Regions from separate parts of the Desulfovibrio aminophilus DSM 12254 genome, predicted to be linked through region 2. Evidence: riboswitches for the same ligand, from Rfam matches in the RefSeq annotation. Region 2 holds a riboswitch; each other region holds the start of a gene.
What was found. A riboswitch is a leader RNA that binds a small molecule or an ion and turns the genes downstream of it on or off. The one in region 2 is predicted to bind cobalamin.

Region 1 (5,467 bases), on a different contig from region 2:
CCTGCCCCGGCTCATCTTCATCACCGTGCCGGTCTACACGCTGTTCTTCTTCCTCAAGCGTTGGGGAGTGTTCGACATGGTCGAGTCGGCCATGAGCCACAGCGCGCTGCTCTCCTGGCTGCCGCCCGAGGCCGTGGGCGTGGTGGCCTTCCAACTGGCGGCGGAGACCACGGCGGGCTTCGCCGCGGCCGGGGCCCTGCTCACCGCCGGGGCCCTGAGCGTCAAGGAGATGGTCCTGGCGCTCCTGGTGGGAGCCATCCTCTCCACGCCCATGCGCGCGGTGCGCCACCAGTTCCCCTACTACGCCGGAATCTTCAAGACCCGCCTGGCCGTGCGCCTCATCCTGCACAACCAGGCCCTGCGCGCCGCGACCCTGGCCCTGGTGGCCGCGCTCTACGCCCTCCTGGGTTGACGGCCCGTCGTCCGTGCAATGAAGCCGATCCGGTTGCACATATGTGCAGACACAAGTGCAACACTTGTGCAGCACATTGCACGCACAGCGCAGGTCGGCAACACACAATAATTTGTGAAATCCAATTATTCCAGTGTTTAGCATATTTTGGCACGGGACTCGCATATCTTCGAATCAACAGGCACAGCACAGCGAGCCTCACCCAGTCACACGTTTCCTTCCCAAACTCCTCTCTCTCCGTAAGAAGGGGCCCCAAAAGGGCCCCTTCTTATTTGTGCAACCAGTCTCGGCGGGACCGGATCATCAGCCCGCGCCCAAGGCCTCGGCATCGCGCTCCGCCGGGGACCAGGCCCCGCCCAGGCGCTCGATCTCGCGCAGCAGAAGACGGACTAGGTCCGGCAGCCGACGGGCCACCACGGGCGTCAGTTCCAGGCCCACGCCGTCCATGTCCTGGGGCTCCACGCCCAGGACCACCAGCTCCGGCAGCGCGCCGAGCACGTCGCAGTAGGTCAGGGTGTCCAGGAGATCGGCTTGGTGCGGGGATTTGCCCGGATCGATGCGCAGCGGCAGGTCCGCGCCCGTGAGCCGGTAGATGGAGCCGGGCTCCCCGCCGCCGAGCACGGCGTCGGCCACCACCAGAACGTCGGCCTCCATGATCGGGCCCATGAGCAGCATGCCCTGGGTGCCGCCGTCCAGAAGCGTCACGTTCTCCGAGAAGACATACTCCCGCGCCAGCTTCTCCACGGCGCGCACGCCCACCCCTTCGTCGCTGCGCAGGATGTTGCCCACTCCCAGCACCAGGATACGATTATTTGTGTTTTTCATGCGCAATTTTCGTATACGAATTTTAAATTCGTAGCAACAATGCCGCCGCCGTCCGCTCCGGAATATCGCCTCCACGAGCCTCCGTATCGATTTCCAAATTTTCTCTAGAAAATTTGCGGCCCGCAACCGTGAAGTCCGACAAGCCAGGAGCCGAGCCGCTCGGAGGGGCTTTTCCACTGCTCTGGTGATAAAAATTAATTCTATAATATAAGCATGTTAAATAATTAGTTAGGAACCAGTCTCAGTTGACAAAAACCACGTCTCCTTCCATACTGCGATCCGAATCGGTGCCCGGATGACCTCCGGGTGAAAAGGGAACCCGGCGCAACTCCGGGACTGCCCCGCAGCGGTGAACGGGAACGACTCCCCGCTCGAACGACACTGGCCTTGGCCGGGAAGTCCGGGGAGGAGGAAGGCGGCGGAAGGCCGCAACGCCCGCGAGTCCGAAGACCTGCCGGTTTCCGTTCGCGCCCGGCGCGGACGGCGCGGCGCGAAGGCCCGAGGGGGCGTTGCGGCGGACGAACCGCTTCCGGCGGCCACCCTCCGTCACCTCCTCCGACCTTCCGGCCGAGTCCGCGCCCGGTCCGCCGACCGACACGAACAGGCATCCTCATCGCACGAACAACTTGGAGCTGTACGAATGCCGCAATCCGCTGAAATCCTCGCCTCCGACACCCCCAACCTCGAAGCCGTCCGCGCGGCCGGGCTCGTGCCCCTGCGCCCGGTGACCCCGCCCACCCACGTCCGCAAGCGCAACGGCTCGGTGATCCCCTTCAACGCCGACAAGATCGTCTCGGCCATCCGCCGCGCGGGCGCGGCCACCGGCGAGTTCGCCGAGGACGAGGCCCGGCTGCTCACCGCGCAGGTGGTCAAGGTGCTCTCCCACCGCTACGCGGGCGGCACGCCGGACATCGAGCGCATCCAGGACGCCGTGGAGCAGGCCCTCATCTCGGCCAACCACTTCAAGACCATGCGCTCCTACAGCGTCTATCGCGAGCAGCGAGCCAAGCTGCGCCAGGACAAGAAGACCGTGGTGGACGTGGCCGCCTCGGTGAACGAATATCTCGACCGCCACGACTGGCGCGTGAACGCCAACGCCAACCAGGGCTATTCCCTGGGCGGGCTGATCCTGAACGTCTCCGGCAAGGTCACGGCCAACTACTGGCTGAACCACGTCTATCCCCCGGAGGTCGGCCGGGCCCACCGCGACGGCGACCTGCACATCCACGACCTGGACATGCTCTCCGGCTACTGCGCGGGCTGGTCCCTGCGCACCCTGCTCACCGAGGGACTCAACGGCGTGCCCGGCAAGGTGGAGGCCACCGCGCCCCGGCACCTCTCCAGCGCCGTGGGCCAGATCGTCAACTTCCTCGGCACGCTCCAGAACGAATGGGCCGGGGCCCAGGCCTTCAGCTCCTTCGACACCTACATGGCCCCCTTCCTGCGCAAGGACAAACTGCCCTATGACGACGTGCTCCAGTGCATCCAGGAGCTGATCTACAACCTGAACGTGCCCTCGCGCTGGGGCACCCAGACCCCGTTCACCAACCTGACCTTCGACTGGACCTGTCCCGACGACCTCAAGGACCAGCACCCGGTCATCGGCGGCCAGGAGATGCCCTTCACCTACGGCGATCTCCAGCCCGAGATGGACATGATCAACCGGGCCTACATCGAAGTCATGACCGCGGGCGACGCCAAGGGCCGGGTCTTCACCTTCCCCATCCCGACATACAACATCACCAAGGACTTCCCCTGGGACGGGCCCAACGTCGACCTGCTCTTCGAGATGACCGCCAAGTACGGCCTGCCCTACTTCCAGAACTTCGTGAACTCCGACCTGGAGCCGAACATGGTCCGCTCCATGTGCTGCCGCCTCCAGCTCGACCTGCGCGAACTCCTCAAGCGCGGCAACGGCCTCTTCGGCAGCGCCGAGCAGACCGGCTCCCTGGGCGTGGTCACGATCAACTGCGCGCGCCTGGGCTACCGCCACAAGGGCGACCGCGTGGGCCTCTACGCCGCCCTGGACGCCCTGCTGGAAACCTCCCGCGTGAGCCTGGAGATCAAGCGCAAGGAGATCCAGCGCCGCATGGACGCCGGGCTCTTCCCCTACACCAAGCGCTACCTGGGTTCGCTGCGCAACCACTTCTCGACCATCGGCATCAACGGCGTGAACGAGATGGTCCGCAACTTCACCGACGACGCCGAGGACATCACCACCGAGGCGGGCTACGAAATGGCCGTGCGCTTCCTGGATCACGTGCGGGCGCGGATCACCACCTTCCAGGAGGAGACCGGACACCTCTTCAACCTGGAGGCCACCCCGGCCGAGGGCACCACCTACCGCTTCGCCAAGGAGGACCGCCGCCGCTACCCGGACATCCTCCAGGCCGGAACCGAGGACCAGCCCTACTACACCAACTCCAGCCAGCTGCCCGTGGGTTTCACCGACGATCCCTTCGAGGCCCTGTCCCGCCAGGAGACGCTCCAGCGCAAGTACACCGGCGGCACGGTGCTGCACCTCTACATGGGTGAGCGGATCTCCAGCGCGGCGGCCTGCAAGGCCCTGGTGCGCAAGTCCCTGGCGCGCTTCGCCCTGCCCTACATCACGATCACGCCGACCTTCTCCATCTGCCCCTCCCACGGCTACCTGAACGGGGAGCAGGAGACCTGCCCCACCTGCAAGGCCGCGGGCACGATCCAGCCCTGCGAGATATGGACCCGGGTGATGGGCTACTACCGGCCGCGCTCGGCCTTCAACATCGGCAAGAAGGGCGAGTACGACGAGCGGGTCTGCTTCAACGAGCCCGCCCAGGAGGCCCTTGCGTGAGTCACCCCCCGGCGGCCGGACTGACGGTGGCCGGGGTCACGCCGCTCAGCAGCGTGGACTATCCCGGCGGCGTTTTGGCCGCCGTGGTCTTTCTGCGCGGCTGTCCCTGGCGCTGCCCCTACTGCCAAAACGCGGCCCTGCGCGACGCGGGCGCGCGCGACCCCGACGAACGGACCTGGGGCCACGTCCTCGACTGGCTGCGCACCCGTAGCGGTCTGCTGGATGCGGTGGTCTTTTCCGGCGGCGAGCCCCTACTCTGGCCCGGCCTGCTGGAGGCCATGCGCGAAGCGCGCGGCCTGGGCTTCCGCGTGGGCCTGCACACCTCGGGCATGGCCCCGGCGGCCCTGGAACACGTCCTGCCGCTGGTGGACTGGGCCGGGCTCGACCTGAAGGCCCCGCGCGCGGCCTACGCCCGCATCACGGGCCAGGACGGCAGCGCGGACGCCGCCTGGGAAAGCCTCGGGCTGCTGCGCCGGAGTCCAGCCGCGCTCGAACTCCGCACCACCTGGCATCCGGACGTTCTTTCGGAGGACGAGCTCCTGGACCTGGCCCGCGAACTGTCGCCCCTGAAGAGCGGCGAATGGATCATCCAGGCCTTCCAGCCCACGGGCTGCGAGGACGAGGCCCTGTCCGCCTCGGGCCGGGCCCACATGCCAGCAGAGCTCCTGGAAAGGATGCGGAGCATCCTGCCGGGATTCACGGTCGGGGTGAGGGAATAACCAACATGCTCCTGGTCGACCCGCCGGACCTGCCCGCTCTCGCCCCGCTCTTCGCCGCAAACCGGCACACCTTCACCTGGACCTGCCTGCAAGGGCACATGGGCAAGGCTTGGGCCGACCGCCTGCCGAACCCCACCTGCGCCCGCATCCTGACCGGTGATGTCGCGCTCTTCGCCGGGGACAGCCGCTCCCCGGACGCCGGGTGCATGGTGCGCGCGCTGCCCGCCTCCTACACGACGCCGTTCTGCATCATGATCCCGCCGGCCCCGGACTGGGCCGCGCTCATCGAGGCGGCGCATCCCGGCCGTTTCCAGCGGAGCCTGCGCCACGCCCTGAGGCACGACTGGGGGTTCTTCGACCCTGAACGTTTGCGGGCCTGCATCGCGCGACTGCCCGAAGGGCTTGAACTGGCGCCCCTAGGCCGGGAGCACCACGCATGCGTGCTTCGGGAGCCTTGGTCCGCCGACTTCTGCTCCCAGTTCACCTCCTGGGAGGATTACGCGCTGCGCGGCATCGGTTTTCTGGTTCTGGACAACGGCCGCCCGGTGTGCGGGGCGTCGTCGTACACCGTGTTCGACGACGGCATCGAAATCGAGATCGCCACGTTGCCCGGGTACCGCCGCCGGGGCTTGGCCGCGGCCTGCGCGGCCCGGCTCATCCTCGCCTGCCGCGAGCGGGGAA
Region 2 (5,467 bases):
GGCGTGCTGGGGCACGGAGGCCGCCAACCGTGCCCGTTCCCGGGGCCGCAGGGATTCCAGGGGCCGTCCGGCCAGGGTCACGCGGCCTTCCAGCGGGGGCAGGGCCCCGGCCAGGGTGAGCAGAAGGGTGGTCTTGCCCGAGCCGTTGGGGCCCATCAGGCCCACCAACCCGCCGGGCTCCACCGTCAGGTTCAGATCGCGCAGCACGACCCGGTCGCCGTGGCCCACGCTGACGTTCTCCAGGCGGATCACGCGGCCTCCGCGCGGCGCTTGAGCAGCAGGCAGAAGAACGGGCCGCCGAGCAGGGCCGTGAGCACGCCCACGGGGAGTTCCACGCCGCCGGGCAGGAGGGTGCGGGCCAGGACGTCGGACCAGAGCAGAAGCAGTCCGCCCAGGAGCGCGGCGTTGAGCGTCAGGGGGCCGTGCTCCGCGCCTTGGATGCGGCGTACGAGGTGCGGCACCACCAGGCCCACGAAGCCGATGACCCCGGACACGGCCACGGCCGCGCCGGAGAGCAGGCTCGCGGCCACCAGGAGCAGGAGCCGGGAGCGGTCGGCGTTCAGGCCCAGGAGTCGGGCCTGGGCCGATCCCAGGGAGAGCAGGTCCAGCTCACGGGCCTGGGCCAGGATGATCGTCGAGCCGAGCGCCAGGTAGGGCAGATAGACGAGCACGTGGCCCCAGCCCCGGCCTTGGAAGCTGCCCATGATCCAGAAGACGATGCCCGAGACCGAGGACTCGTCCAGGGCCTTGAGCAGGGCGATGCAGGCCGAGAGGAAGGTGGCCGTGACCACGCCCGCCAGGACCAGGGTTTCGCGGCGCAGCTCCCTGCCGGAGCGGGCCAGGGCCAGGACCGCCAGCAGGGCGGCCAGGGCTCCGAGCAGGCCGAAGAAGGGCAGGGGATCGGCCAGGGGCAGCAGGGCCGGGGCCGAGAGCCCCAGGGCCAGGGCCAGGGAGGCCCCGAAGGCCGCGCCCGTGGAGACTCCCAGGGTAAAGGGGTCGGCCAGGGGGTTGCGCAGGATGCCCTGGAAGGCGGTTCCGGCCAGGGCCAGGCCCGCGCCCACGGCGTAGGCCAGGACCGCGCGCGAGGCGCGGATGCCGAGGACCACCGTGGCCAGGGCCGGGTCCGGCGGGGGGGAGGCCAGACCCAGGCCCGAGGCCAGGATGGTCAGCGCCTCCCGGGCCGGAATCGGCGCGGGACCGGGGAGGCAGGCCAGCACGATGGAGAGCGGGCCCGCCACGGCCAGGGCCAGCGCGGCCCGGGAGGCGTTGGTCACTTCATTTCCTTGAGGGCCTTCACGGCGTCGCGCAGGTGCTCCAGCCAGAGCGCGGACACCGCCGGGGTCTCGGCCAGGCCGCGCAGCACGGGCGTGGTCTGGATGCCCAGGGCCTTGATCCGGGAGGCGAAGGAGTCCTCCTCCTTGCCCGCCATGTCGTTGTGGGCGTGGTCCCCGGCCACGGCCATGAGCGGCACGAGGCGCACGGAGCGGACGTTGTCGCGCTTGAGCAGGGGCAGCACGTCGTCCAGGGCGGGCACGCCCTCCACCGTGGCCACGAAGGCGGTGGGGTCGAGCGTCCAGAGCTGGTACTGCATGGCCGGGTACATGGCGTTGGCCGGGTGCTCGGTGCCGTGGCCCATGAACAGCACGGCCTCGCCTTCCTTGCGGCCGGACTGGGACTCGAGCAGGGCCTTGGCGGCCAGCTTCAGATCCTCGGGAGCGGAGAGCAGCGGGCGGCCCAGGCTGATGGCGCGCAGGCCCTTGGGCATGCCGTCGAAGCGCTTGACCGTCTCCTCCAACTCGGTGAACTCCTCGCCGGGGATGCTGTGCAGGGACTGCACGGCCACCCGGGTGTAGCCGTCCTCGGCCAGCTGGGCCAGGGCCAGGGCCGGGGAGCCCGGATGGGCGGTCTTGGCCTTGGTCAGCTTGTCGCGGATGATCCGCGAGGTCCAGGCCCAGCGCACCTCCACGCCGGGGAAGGCCGCGCGCGCCTGGGCGTCGAAGGCCTTGAGCGCCTTCTGGCCCTCGGGCATGCTGCTGCCGAAGGCCACCAGGAGGATGGCCTCCTTGTCGGGGCGGGAGTCGCCGTGGGCCAGGGCCGGAACGGCCTGGGCCGAGAGAAGCAGGAGAAGCGCGAGCAGGGAGAGCAGCGGTTTCAGGTGCCGCATGGAAAACCTCCGAAGGTGGAGGGGCTCGGTTGGGAAGGGGAAACAAAAACCCCTTTCTCCAGTATGGAGAAAGGGATTCCCGTTTTTACCCCTTCCAAGAGGTTCGGCCGCCAAAGCCCCGTGGACGCCGAACCGGCCTCGACACCTCCAGGCAGGTCTTCCGACTCGCTTCACCTGTCCCGGCCTTCCCAGGTTTCCCCAGTGGCCGTCGCGGGGACGGGCTGTTCATGAAGCTCACGGCGGCGGGACCGCTCCCGATTCGCACGGGATTCCCTATGAAGCCCTCGCGGGCGCCTGAAGGAGTCTTTCGTCTATCCTCGGCCGGGAAGGGCTGTCAAGGACCGTTCGGAGGCCGCCGGCGGGGGCTGCTGTTCCAGAAAGTGGCGCAACAGTTCCTCGACGTTCACGACCACGGCGTCGGATTCGCCCATCATGCCGAGTCCCAGGATGGGCAGGGCGAAGATGTCCTGCACGGGCACGGTGAAGCCGGTGATGACCACCTGCTGCTGGCGCAGCACCTCGTCCACGAGGATGGCCGCCCGGGCGTCGCCCACGCGCACCACCACGGCCTGGCTGCGGGCGACGGGCCGTCCGTCGGAGGGGATGTCCAGGAAGCGGTCCAGCCGCAGCAGGGCGTGGACCTCACCGCGCACGTCCACGGTCTCACGGCCGCCGGGAAGGGCTACCACGTCGCGCTCGGCGGGGGCGTAGATCTCAACGACGTCCCGGCTGGGGATGAGGAAGACCTCCTGGCCCAGGCGGCAGACCAGGGCGTCCACGATGCCTTCGTCGGCCGAACGCGAGAGCGGGATGGTGATGGTGAAGGTGGCGCCCTTGCCGAGGTCGCTCTCGATGAGGATGTCGCCGCCGAGCCCCACGCGGATGGCGTTGACCACGGCGTCCATGCCCACGCCGCGACCGGAGACGTCGGTGATCTTCTCGGCGGTGCTGAAGCCGGATTTGAGGATGAACTGGAGTATCTCGGCCTCGGGAAGCTGGTCGGACTCCTTCATGAGCCCCTTTTCCACGGCCTTCCGGCGGATGCGTTCGGGATCCAGGCCCCGGCCGTCGTCGGAAACGAGCAGATAGGCGGTCTCGCCCTTGCGCAGGGCCGAGAGCCGCACCGTGCCGGTTTCGTCCTTGCCCAGGGCCGCGCGTTCTGCGGCGGGCTCCAGACCGTGGTCCAGGGCGTTGCGCAGCAGATGCACCAATGGTTCGTTGAGGGACTCCACGATGGACTTGTCCAGGGCCAGATCCTCGCCTTCGATCTCGAAGCGGACCTTCTTGCCGATCTTCTGGCTCAGGCTCTTCACCAGCCGTTGCATGGGCGCGACGATCTGCTTGAGCGGCACGAGCCGGATGGCTTCCACCTCGGTCTGGAGGCTGCCGATGACCGTGTCCATGTCGCGGAGCCCGGCCAGGGTCTTGGCCATGTCGCCGTTTCCGGCCTGGGAGATGACCGCGTAGGTGACCATGAGCTTGCCCACCAGTTCAATGAGCTTGTCCAGGCGGTCCGTGCCCACGCGCACCGAGGCGATGGCTTGGCGGGCGTGGGCCTGAGCCTCGTGGACCTTGTCCTGGGCGTGCTCGTCCTGGTGTTCCTCGGGATGCTCGGCGGGGGCGGTTTCCGCCTGGACCGGAGGCGCGGCTGGGATGGGCGCGTCCACCTGGGCCGGGGCCAGCTCCTTGCCGGAGCGCAGTACGCCCGCGCCCTGCTCGAGGAAGCCGGCCAGGGCGTAGAGCAGCTTCTTGTGCGCCTCGCAGACGCCCAGGAAGGCCGAGACAATGTCCTGATTCATAGGGGTGATGCCGTCGGCCAGCATGTCCAGGAGGGTGATGACCTGGGCCGAGGGAAGCTTCACATGCGAGAGTCCGAGCCGCTCCATGACTTCAGCGGCTTGGCCCGAGCCGGATTCCAGGTCCAGGACGCCCTGCTCCAGGGTTTCGATGCACTGCTGGATGCTGTCGAGCATGGGCCCCTCACTGTCCAGGCGGCGGTGGGCAAGCCGTCTGGAAATAGTCCTCCGCCGAGGCGAAGGCCTGCAGGGCCCGATCCAGACCCCAGGAATAGAACACGCTGCGGCAGTCGAAGCTCAGGCCGGTCACGGCTATTTCGCGTTTTTCGGCCAGGGCGGCCAGGGCTTCCCAGGCCGCCGAACCCACGGTGAGCACGCCGGAGAAGTCCAAAAGCACTCGTCCGCCCTCGGGGATGGCGGCCACGGCTCGGGTCAGGGTGTCGCGCTCGGGCCCCAAGTGGATGCGCCGGGCCAGGATCCGCAGGACCATGATCCCATCGCGTGCCTCGATCTCCACCCGGGCCTTGGCCTCGGCGGCGGTCGGGCCGCCCGGTCCGGATGCCTGGCGCAGGAGTTCGAGCATTTCCGTTGTTTCAGCCTCGTCCGGCGCGCCCTGCTCACGGATCTGCTCGATGACCGTGAAGATCATGTTCACGCCGAGGGAGAGCAGGGTCACGTTCTGCTCCGTGGGCTCGACCTCGCCGGATTGGATTTTCTTGAGGTAGTCCTCGACCTTGTGGGTGAAGCGGGAGGCGGCCTCGAAGCCGGTCATGAAGCCGGTGACGCCCTTGATGGTGTGCAGCGGGCGGGCGAGTATCTCGATGCCGCCGGGAATGTCGCCGGCCTCGAGCAGCCCCAGCCCTTCCATGACCTGGGGGGAATATTTGTCGTTGACCTCGGAGAAGAACTCCTCGACCAAGGCGTCGTCTTCGCCCATGCCGCCCCCGGCGCGTTATTTCCCGAGCAGACCCAGTTTCTCCAGTTCGGCGTACAACTTTTCCTTGATCACAGGCTTGACGATGTAGCCCGAGGCCTCGCCCTCGTGGAAGGAGCGGATGACCACCTTGGGATCATCCAGGGCCGTGGTCATGATGACCCGCACCGGGCGTCGCGTCTTGGTCCCCCGCTCCTCGCCCCGGATGATCTCCAGGGCCTGCATGCCGTCCACCTCGGGCATCATGATGTCCATGAGGATGAGGTCATAGGGGCGGCCCTCCTCGCGGGCCAGCCTGAAGGCATCCACGGCCTCCTTGCCGTTGACCACGATATCCACGTCGAAGAGGGTCGTCAGGTAGGAGAGCAGGATCTTGCGGCTCAGGAATTCGTCTTCGGCGATGAGGGCTCTCATGGCGTGTCCATCCTCCGCTGGCCCGGGTGTTCCATACCTTATGGTCTCGGGCCAATCGTGTTTCTTGTCAATGCTATCGCGGAAAATATAATGCCCGTTCTTGCGTCGCGCCGGGGCATGGGGTAGGAAGCCCTCCATGTCCAAAGAGCGCACCCCGGA
Region 3 (5,467 bases), on a different contig from region 2:
TACTACCAGTCCACGCGCGGCGGCGGCCACGGCGACTACCGCACCCTGGTCCTGGCCCCCGGAACGGTCCAGGAGGCCTTCGACCTGACCATGCTGGCCTTCGACCTGGCCTTCAAATACCGCAACCCCGTGCTCGTCCTGGGCGACGCCATCGTCGGCCAGATGAAGGAGCCCGTGCTCATGCGCCCGGCCGTGAAGGTCTCCAAGGCCGAGGGCAAGTCCTGGCGCTTGGAGGGCAAGGGAACGCGCAAGCCGCGCATCATCAAGTCCCTGTTCCTGGACGACGGCGCCCTGGCCGACCAGAACCGGCGGCTCCAGGCGAAGTACGAAGCCATGCGCGCCGAGATCATGGCCGAGGAGTTCCAGGTCAAGGACGCCGAACTGGTGGTCGTGGCCTTCGGCTCCATCGGCCGCATCGCCAAGACCGCCGTGCGCAAGCTGCGGGCCAAGGGCAAGAAGGTCGGCCTGTTCCGGCCCATCACCCTCTTCCCCTTCCCGGACGCGGCCCTGGCCAAGCTGGCCAAGGCGGGCAAGAAATTCCTGACCATCGAGCACAACCTGGGCCAGATGGTGGACGACGTGCGGCTGGCCGTCCGGGCGCACGCCGACTCCGGCTTCTTCGGCGTCTACCCCGGCGACATGCCCTCGCCCGAAGACTTCGAGGAACCCATCCTGAAGGCCCTGCGGAGGAAGAAATGAGCGCCGCCACCAAAGAACAGGAAGTCCTGGCCTTCGAGCGGCCCGAGGTCATGGCCGACCGGGCCACCCACTACTGCCCCGGCTGCCACCACGGCGTGGCCCATCGCCTCGTGGCCGAGCTGCTCACCGAAATGGAGCTGGTGGAGAAGACCATCTGCGTCACCTCCATCGGCTGCTCGGTGTTCCTCTACAACTACCTCCTGGTGGACTCCGTCGAGGCCCCCCACGGCCGCGCCCCGGCCGTGGCCACCGGCGTCAAGCGCGCCCGGCCCGACAACTTCGTGCTCACCTACCAGGGCGACGGCGACCTGGCCTCCATCGGCATGGCCGAGATCATGCACTGCGCCAACCGCGGCGAGCGCGTCTCCGTGGTCTTCGTCAACAACACCGTCTACGGCATGACCGGCGGCCAGATGGCCCCGACCACGCTCATCGGCCAGAAGACCACCACCTGCCCCGGCGGCCGCTGCCGCGAGCACGAAGGCATGCCCATCAAGATGGCCGAGATCATCGCCGGGCTCGGCGGCACCGTGTTCTCCGCCCGCGCGGCCCTGAACAACGTGAAGAACATCCGTCAGGCCAAGAAGTTCCTCAAGACCGCCTTCGAAGTCCAGACCAAGGGCCTCGGCTTCGGCTTCGTGGAACTCCTCTCGGCCTGCCCCACCAACTGGAAGATGAACCCGATCAAGGCCAACCAGCGCATCGAGACCGAGATGATCCCCTACTTCCCCCTGGGGATATACAAGGACCTCTCCAACGAAGGAGGCGTCTGCTGATGGCCGCCAAAAAAACCCAGCACCTGGACGCGATCATCGCCGGCTTCGGCGGCCAGGGCGTGCTGCTCATCGGCAACCTCCTGGCCTACGCGGGCATGAACGCCGGGCTCAACGTCACCTACATCCCGGTCTACGGCGCGGAAATGCGCGGCGGCACGGCCAACTGCACCGTGATCCTCTCCTCCGAGGACATCGGCTCGCCCATCGTGCGCCGCCCCCAGAGCCTCATCGCCATGAACCGGCCGTCCCTGGACAAGTTCCAGGCCCGCGTCCTCGACGGCGGAACCGTGATCGTCAACTCCTCGCTCATCGACGACCACCTCATGGACACCAAGCGCCTGGACTGCCGTTCCGTGCGCTGCAACGAGATCGCGGACAAGCTCGGCAACTCGCGCATGGCCAACATGGTCGCCCTGGGAGCCTACGTCGCCGCCACCGGCATCGTCTCCCTGGACACGGTCATCAAGAGCTTGGAAAACGTCATCTCCGCCAGCTACAAGGATCTCATCCCCAAGAACGCCAAGGCCCTGGAAGCCGGGGCCGAGGCCGTGGGCGAATAGCGAAACGAACCGGGGGGCTCCGCGCCCCCCGGCCCCCCGCGCCAGGGCTGAGCCCTGGACCCGACAGCGCCGGAGGAGTCTTTCCGGCCCAGCCGTGGCGCGCCCCGCACGGCGACCAAAGGTCGCCGTGCGGGCCGCGCCGCCATGAGGGGTCCAGGGGCCATCGGCCCCTGGCCGGGGTTCGGGGCGAGGAGCCCCGCTATTCTCTTCTTTTCCAGGAGGAATGCGCCATGACCGAGCAATACGCCGTGATCGGGCATCCGCTGGGGCATACGTTGAGCCCGCTGCTGCACAACTGGGGCTTCGAGCACAGGCACGTGGACGCGCGCTACGCGGCCCTGCCGGTGACGCCCGGAGAACTGGACGGGTTCATGGAGCGGGTGCGCGGCGGGGCCTTCGCGGGCCTGTCCGTGACCATTCCGCACAAGCGGGCGGTCATGGCCCACCTGGACGGCCTGACGCCCCGGGCCGAGGCCGTGGGCGCGGTGAACACGGTCTTCTGGCGGGACGGCCTGCTGCTGGGCGAAAACACGGACGTGCTCGGCATCGTGGAGTCCTTGCGGAACCTGGGGCCGTTCCGGCGCGGGCTGGTGCTCGGGGCCGGTGGAGCGGCCCGGGCGGCGGTGGCCGCGCTCAAGGAACTGGGTCTGGGCGGCATCTTCGTGGTCAACCGCACGCGGGACAAGGCCGAGGCCCTGGCGCGGGAATTCGGGGCCACGGCGGCGCCGTGGGAGTCGCGGGCGACGCTCGGCGCGGACCTGCTCGTGAACACCACGCCCCTGGGCATGTCCGGCGAGCGGGTGGAGGAATGCCCATGGCCCGGGAATACGCCCATTCCCTCGGATCTCACGGTCTTCGACCTGGTCTACAACCCGCTCGTGACCATTCTTCTCCAAAGAGCCAAGGCCGCAGGTTGCCGGACCATCTCCGGGCTGGAGATGTTCCTGCGCCAGGGACTGGCCCAGTTCAAGCTCTGGACCGGGCTGGACCTGGACCCGGATCAAGCCCGCACCCTGCTCCTGAACGCGCTCCAGGCCCCCTGATTTTTTTATGACCCCCCGCGCGATCCAAGGCCGCGCCCTGGCCAGGTCCGAGGGTGGAGCCCCCGGCTCTTCATCTTGACAGCAGGTCCTCACGCCGGTAGGCAGGCGGGACTGTTCTTTCCATAACGATTCCCTGGAAAACGGAAGACGGTGTGAATCCGTCGCAGACGCGCTGCCGTGACCGGGATACGCGCGGGGCATCCACTGGACCTTGGAGGTCCGGGAAGGCTGCCCCGGCCGGTTCGCTTGAACCGGAGGCGGAACCCCGCCCGCGCCCGGAAGCCGGAAGACGCTCCAGGGCTGTCGCTCATTCGGGCCTCGCGAACCGGGTTCGGAATGGATACGCCATATTCCGGGGACACGTGCGCCCCGGACTTGCGCAGCCGTTCAGCCCGCTTTTGAGAAAAAGCGGGCTTTTCTTTTCCATTCCCGCGTCCGCCTGTATGCTCCGATATGAGCAGAATCCCAACGCGCAGAAGGAGGATTTGTTCATGTTGACGCAGACCTTGGGTTTCCCGCGCATCGGGCGCGACCGCGAATTGAAGCGGGCGGTGGAGGGCTACTGGAAGGGCGAGGTGGACCGGGAGGCCCTGGCCGCCACGGCCGCCGCGCTGCGGGCCGAGCACTGGCGGATGCAGCGGGAGGCGGGCGTGGACCTGCTGCCCGTGGGCGACTTCGCGCTCTACGACCAGATGCTCGACCTGTCGCTCATGCTCGGCTGCGTGCCGGAGCGCTATGCCGGTCGCGGGGAGCCCGGCCTGGAGACGATGTTCCTCATGGCCCGGGGCGGCGTGGGCGTGGGGGCCATGGAGATGACCAAGTGGTTCGACACGAACTACCACTACATCGTGCCCGAGCTGGCGGCGGGACAGGTCTTCCGGCCCTCGGCCGGTCGGCTGGCCGGGGAGCTGCGCGAGGCGGCCCGGGCCGGATACGCGGCCAAGGCCGTGCTGCCCGGACCGTTCACCTTCCTGGCCCTGGCCAAGACGGCCGCGCCGGGTCTGGACAAGTGGTCCCTGCTGGAACCGCTCATTGAGGCGTATGAGGCGCTGTTGCGCGAGATCGGCCGGGAGTGCGGCTGGCTGCAGATCGACGAGCCCGTGCTGGTGATGGGCCTGCCCGGGACGGTCCGGGACCGCTTCCGGCCGGTGCTGGAGCGGCTGCGCGGGGCGGCGGGCAAGGCCCGGCTCATGCTGGCCACCTATTTCGGCGGCGTCGCGGCCCAGGCGGACCTGCTGGACGGCCTGGCCGCGGACTGCCTGCACCTGGATCTGGTGCGCGCGCCGGAGCAGCTGGAGCCGGTGGCGGCGAAACTACCGAAGGACTGCGCCTTGTCCCTGGGGCTGGTGGACGGCCGCAACGTCTGGCGCGCGGACCTGGGCCGGGCCCTGGCCCTGGGCCGCAGGGCCGTGGAGCTGGTCGGCCCGGAGCGGCTCCTGGTCGCGCCGTCCTGCTCCCTGCTGCACGCGCCCGTAGACCTGGCGGCCGAGACGGCCCTGGACCCGGAAGTGCGGGAGTGGATGGCCTTCGCCCTGCAGAAGTGCGGGGAGCTGCGCCTGTTGGCCGACGCCCTGGAAGGCCGGGACGTGGCGGAGGCGTTGGGGGAGAACGCCCGGATCATGGAGCGCCGCCGGAGCTGCGCCAAGGCCTTGAACCCGGCCGTGCGCGACCGGGCGGCGGCGGTGACGCCGGAGATGACCGCCCGGCGTTCGCCCTACTCCGTGCGCAACGAGGAACAACGCACGCGCCTGGACCTGCCGGAGCTGCCCACCACGACCATCGGCTCCTTCCCGCAGACCACCGAGGTGCGCGCCGCCCGGGCCGCGTTCAAGGCCGGGAAGCTGGACCGGATGGGCTACGAACAGGCCATGACCGGCTTCATCCGCCGGGCCGTGGAGGCCCAGGAGGCGGCCGGGCTGGACGTGCTCGTGCATGGCGAGCCCGAGCGCAACGACATGGTGGAGTACTTCGGCGAGCAGTTGGACGGGTTCTGCTTCACGAAGAACGGCTGGGTCCAGAGCTACGGCACGCGCTGCGTGAAGCCGCCGGTGATCTACGGCGACGTGTCCCGGCCCCGGGCCATGACCGTGGCGTGGTGGGAGCAGGCCGCCGCGATGACGAAGAAGCCCATGAAGGGCATGCTCACCGGGCCGGTGACCATTCTCTGCTGGAGCTTCGTGCGCGACGACCAGCCGCGCTCGGCCACCTGCCGCCAGATCGCCCTGGCCATCCGCGACGAGGTGGCGGATCTGGAGCGGGCCGGAGCGCCCATGGTGCAGATCGACGAGCCCGCCCTGCGCGAGGGCCTGCCCCTGGAACCCGAAAATCGCGGGGAGTATCTGGACTGGGCCGTGGAGTGCTTCCGGCTGGCCTCCACGGGCGTTTCCGA

Region 1: linked by a shared signal. The riboswitch ahead of H587_RS0110215 (ribonucleoside triphosphate reductase) and the one ahead of H587_RS0104705 (sirohydrochlorin cobaltochelatase) in region 2 are both predicted to bind cobalamin.
Region 3: linked by a shared signal. The riboswitch ahead of metE (5-methyltetrahydropteroyltriglutamate--homocysteine S-methyltransferase) and the one ahead of H587_RS0104705 (sirohydrochlorin cobaltochelatase) in region 2 are both predicted to bind cobalamin.

What each region holds. Positions count from the first base shown of each region.
Region 1 is NZ_AUMA01000015.1:34,425-39,891, reverse strand. It holds gene H587_RS0110225 (membrane protein) at 1-412, shown strand, start outside; gene H587_RS0110220 (HyaD/HybD family hydrogenase maturation endopeptidase) at 716-1,237, opposite strand; cobalamin riboswitch at 1,506-1,710, shown strand; gene H587_RS0110215 (ribonucleoside triphosphate reductase) at 1,878-4,067, shown strand; gene H587_RS0110210 (anaerobic ribonucleoside-triphosphate reductase activating protein) at 4,064-4,786, shown strand; gene H587_RS0110205 (GNAT family N-acetyltransferase) at 4,792-5,467, shown strand, end outside.
Region 2 is NZ_AUMA01000007.1:230,393-235,859, forward strand. It holds gene H587_RS0104695 (ABC transporter ATP-binding protein) at 1-252, opposite strand, end outside; gene H587_RS0104700 (FecCD family ABC transporter permease) at 249-1,274, opposite strand; gene H587_RS0104705 (sirohydrochlorin cobaltochelatase) at 1,271-2,164, opposite strand; cobalamin riboswitch at 2,298-2,477, opposite strand; gene H587_RS0104710 (chemotaxis protein CheA) at 2,476-4,137, opposite strand; gene H587_RS0104715 (Hpt domain-containing protein) at 4,145-4,897, opposite strand; gene H587_RS0104720 (response regulator) at 4,913-5,308, opposite strand; gene H587_RS0104725 (TrmH family RNA methyltransferase) at 5,445-5,467, shown strand, end outside.
Region 3 is NZ_KE383876.1:251,956-257,422, forward strand. It holds gene H587_RS0115615 (3-methyl-2-oxobutanoate dehydrogenase subunit VorB) at 1-699, shown strand, start outside; gene H587_RS0115620 (thiamine pyrophosphate-dependent enzyme) at 696-1,475, shown strand; gene H587_RS0115625 (2-oxoacid:ferredoxin oxidoreductase subunit gamma family protein) at 1,475-2,035, shown strand; gene aroE (shikimate dehydrogenase) at 2,266-3,078, shown strand; cobalamin riboswitch at 3,179-3,391, shown strand; gene metE (5-methyltetrahydropteroyltriglutamate--homocysteine S-methyltransferase) at 3,570-5,467, shown strand, end outside.